DNA from 2 places in the Pseudoalteromonas sp. BSi20311 genome. Region 2 is predicted to be linked to the other one. Evidence: predicted binding sites of a transcription regulator. Region 2 holds the regulator's gene; the other holds the start of a gene.
What was found. The regulator FliA, encoded in region 2, starts transcription of late flagellar genes. The targets are predictions, from matches to a motif close to CTAAAGNTNNNNNNNNNNNNGCCGATA.
Positions count from the first base shown of each region.

Region 1: a site for FliA is predicted at 801-827, ahead of pomA (flagellar motor protein PomA). Genes of this name have one in related genera too.

Region 1 is NZ_BADU01000051.1:5,858-8,064, reverse strand. It holds gene ispA ((2E,6E)-farnesyl diphosphate synthase) at 1-333, opposite strand, end outside; gene xseB (exodeoxyribonuclease VII small subunit) at 336-578, opposite strand; gene pomA (flagellar motor protein PomA) at 881-1,648, shown strand; gene P20311_RS04575 (flagellar motor protein MotB) at 1,651-2,207, shown strand, end outside.
Region 2 is NZ_BADU01000083.1:26,911-29,117, reverse strand. It holds gene P20311_RS09630 (protein phosphatase CheZ) at 1-296, opposite strand, end outside; gene cheY (chemotaxis response regulator CheY) at 313-696, opposite strand; gene P20311_RS09620 (RNA polymerase sigma factor FliA) at 737-1,447, opposite strand; gene P20311_RS09615 (MinD/ParA family protein) at 1,474-2,207, opposite strand, start outside.

The sequences.
Region 1 (2,207 bases), on a different contig from region 2:
AATAGCTTGTGCTTCACCATAGACAATATGACATGTAGGACGGCCACGACGTAAATCATCGTCATCCATAGCGGGTAAATCGTCATGCACTAATGAATAACTATGAATGCATTCTATCGCTGCTGCTAGCACATCTAAATCACGTTTTTCAGCACCGAGCATTTTGCCTGTGGTATAAACCAAAAAAGGGCGTAATCTCTTCCCGCCATTCATTAGACTATAATGTGTGGCTTCTTTTATAGTGTTGTCGCTTTCAAGAGGTTGTTCGAAATAAAGATTGAGCGTATTAGCTACGTCATCTTGAGCGAGCTTTATTTGTTCTTTTATGCTCACAATTATTCCATATCGTTATCAAATTGAGTAAGCGGTGCTTTTTCGTCATTACCCATTAATATCGACACCTTTTGTTCGGCTTGTTGAAGTTTGCCAGAAGACGCACTGGCTAATGCAATACCGCGCTCAAATTGCTTTAAAGACTGTTCAAGCGATAAATCACCTTGTTCCATTTCACTGACAATTGTTGTTAACTCTTCTAGTGCTTGTTCGAAACTTAAATTTTCAGGTTTTTTAGTCGCCATCTTTATTTTCAACTTACATAATAAATTTAGACGCCAATTTTAGGGGGAATGCTAAACTAGGTCAAAGAATGATATGGTTTTTTGATAGATAAATGCTGTTAATTGGGTTTTATTGCGCTTCTTAGTTATTTTTTAACATGTTTAAAATTGAGTGTTAGATAGATTGCGATAGTTGATCTAAAATAGATGAGCGCTTAACTTTTTCGGTTATCATAAAAATCACTTAAGTATTTCAGTATCTTGCCGATAAACAATTAATAACAACGCTTGCGAAGAAAAAATATAAAACCTTTGGAGGGAATGTGGATTTAGCAACCATTATTGGGATCCTTGGCGCAATTGGCTTAATTGTCATGTCCATGTTTATGAGTAGTAGCGGTGAAGTCGCTATGTTTTACAATACCCCTTCAGTGGTTATTGTGTTTGGTGGTTCCCTTTTTATCGTTTTATCTAACTTTACTATGTCGCAATTTTTTGGCATTGGTAAGGTTTGTGCAAAAGCGTTTATGTTTAAAATTGAACCCCCTGAAGCGTTAATAGAGAAAGCTGTCGAACTTGCTGACTCTGCCCGTAAAGGTGGTTTTTTAGCATTAGAAGAGGCTGAAATTCCAAATCCATTTATGCGCAAAGGCGTTGATATGCTTGTAGATGGACATGATGCAGATGTAGTGCGTGCAACATTACAAAAAGATATTTCCCTCACAACAACTCGTCATGAAATGGGTGCAAGCTTATTCAAATCGTTAGGTGATATTGCTCCTGCAATGGGGATGATCGGTACATTAATCGGTTTGGTGGCTATGTTATCAAATATGGATGACCCAAAAGCAATCGGTCCAGCCATGGCGGTCGCCTTATTAACAACGTTATATGGGGCATTTTTGGCGAATGTTGTCGCTATTCCTATTCAGGTAAAACTTGAATTGCGTAAAGACGAAGAAGCAATGAACCAGCGACTTATTTTGGATGCGGTATTAGGTATTCAAGATGGCCAAAACCCTAAAGTAATCGAAGGGATCTTGAAAAATTATTTGGCTGAGTCAAAACGCGCAGTAAACACTGAGGAATAATTATGTCTGATGAAGAGTGTAAATGCCCACCCCCAGGGTTACCTGCATGGATGGGGACATTTGCCGATTTAATGTCGCTATTAATGTGCTTCTTTGTACTCTTACTCGCGTTTTCTGAAATGGATGTGCTTAAATTTAAGCAAATTGCAGGCTCTATGAAGTTTGCTTTTGGTGTACAAAATAAAATAGAAGTAAAAGACATTCCAAAAGGGACATCTGTTATTGCTATGGAGTTTACGCCGGGTAAACCTGAGCCAACTCCTATAGAAACCATTCAGCAACAAACGGTTGAAATGACCCAACAAATGCTTGAGTTTCAGGCGGGAGATGAAAGCTCCGCAGGTGGACGTCAAGAGCAACGTGGTGAAAAGCGAGGTGGTGAATCAAGTAGTACCTCTGAGGAAGTTGCTTCAGCGCCTGCAGTTTCTGCTGCCGATCAAGAACAAATAAATGACTTAGTTAAAAAAATTGCACAACAGCTTGAAAAGCAAATTATTGATGGGGCTATTGAGCTTGAATCTTTAGGGCAGCAAATCATAATTCGTATTAGAGAAAATGG
Region 2 (2,207 bases):
TCCATCGTTTTGTTGGCTGCGTTTTCTGTCATTTCCATAACATAGTTGAGGCGTTTTTTAGCATCAGGGATGGCATCAGTGGTAATGTCTGTTAATCGCGTATCTAATTCAAAGCTTTTTAAAGCTTCGTGCAGTTGACGCGTTAACTTACCCACCTCAGCAAATAACTGTGATTGCTCTTGTGAAGCTGTTTCTAAAATTAACTGATTCGCTTTATCTTGCTCACCATTTTCTAAAAAAACCACTAACTGGCGAGCTTGTTCTAAAGTAATCTGAGGCGCAGCAGGTGCTGACATAAGCCTCTCCCTCTCATTAACCTAAGCGTTCGAACACTTTTTCTAATTTAGTTTTCAATGTACCTGCAGTAAATGGTTTAACAATATAGCCATTAACACCTGCTTGGGCCGCAGCAATTATTTGTTCTTTTTTAGCTTCTGCTGTAACCATTAAAACAGGAATATGCTTTAATTTTTCATCAGCTCGAATTGCCCTTAAAAGATCAATACCTTGCATGCCTGGCATATTCCAATCTGTTACAACAAAATCAAACGCTTGATTTTGCAACATAGGCAAAGCAGTTGAGCCGTCATCTGCTTCTTGAACATTGGTAAAACCTAAATCGCGCAACAGGTTTTTAATAATACGTCTCATTGTTGAGAAATCATCAACAACAAGAATTTTAATGTTTTTATCCAAAACATCCTCCAGTGAGGCCTGAACCTTTATTTACTTACTTCTAGTTTATCCAGTCATTGATTTTTGCTTTAAGCTTAATCATCGCCTGACCATGTATCTGACTTACACGCGATTCACTTACATCGAGTATATGCCCAATTTCTTTTAAATTCATCTCATCGTTGTAGTACAAAGAAAGCACCATTGCATCTTTTTCAGGTAACGACTTTATTGCACTGAGTAAAGACTCATTAAACCGTTCATTTTTAACATTATTGAACGGTTTGTCTAGTGCTAAATCTTGGCCATGAGGTGTAATCACATCATCATCTATACCAAGGTCTTCAATGCCTAACACTTTGCTTACATTTACATCGTTTAAAATATGATGGTACTCATTTAGCGAAATTTCAAGTTTTTCAGCAACTTCACTATCTTTAGGTTCACGGTTTAAACTGTTCTCAAGCGCAACAATAGTCTCTGCAACCAAACGGCTTTTTCTGTGAACTGAACGTGGAACCCAATCGCCTCGGCGCATTTCGTCTATCATCGCACCACGAATACGAATACCGGCAAAGGTTTCAAAGCTTGCGCCTTTGCTTGCATCAAAGTTTTTTGAAGCTTCAATTAAACCAATCATACCCGATTGAATTAAATCATCTAGCTGCACACTGGCCGGTAAACGAGCAATTAAATGGCACGCCACTTTTTTGACTAATGAGGCATGCTTTTCAACAATCATATTTAAATTTTGTGTTGACTGATATCCCATAGCTCTATTCACCGGTATTGTCATTGTTAGTTACTAACTAGTTTCTCAATGAAAAACTCTAAATGACCCGAGGCTTGACTAGGTGTTGGCCACTTAGCAATTTTTGTCGCCAGTGTTTTAAAAGCAATTGCAGCAGGCGACCCAGGAAAAACCTCAACAATTACTTTTTGGCGACGCGTTGATTTGCGCATATTCTCATCATAAGGAACTGTTGCAACCAGCTCCATTGATATATCTAAAAATCGGTCGGTTACTTTTGAAAGTTTAGCAAATAATTCCTGCCCTTCACGTAAGCTACGCACCATGTTGGCAACAATTTTAAATTTGTATACGCCGTGCTCACGGCTCAGTACTTTAATGAGCGCATAGGCATCGGTAATTGATGTTGGCTCATCACATACCACCACAACCACATCCTGTGCGGCACGAGAAAAGCTCAATACCATGTCAGAAATACCCGCAGCGGTATCAACAATTAAAATATCAAAATCAGTGTTAAGTTCACTAAATGCACGAATAAGTCCAGCGTGCTCTGAGGGTGATAACTCAACCATACTTTGCGAACCCGATGTTGCAGGTACTATTTTTATACCTGCAGGGCCTTCAACTAAAATATCTTCAAGTTCACACTCACCTGATAAAACATGAGATAAATTGCGCTCTACACGCAGTCCAAGCATAACATCACAATTAGCTAACCCTAAATCAGCATCTAAAACCAGCACACGTTTGCCTTGTTGGCCTAGCGCGATTGCCGTAT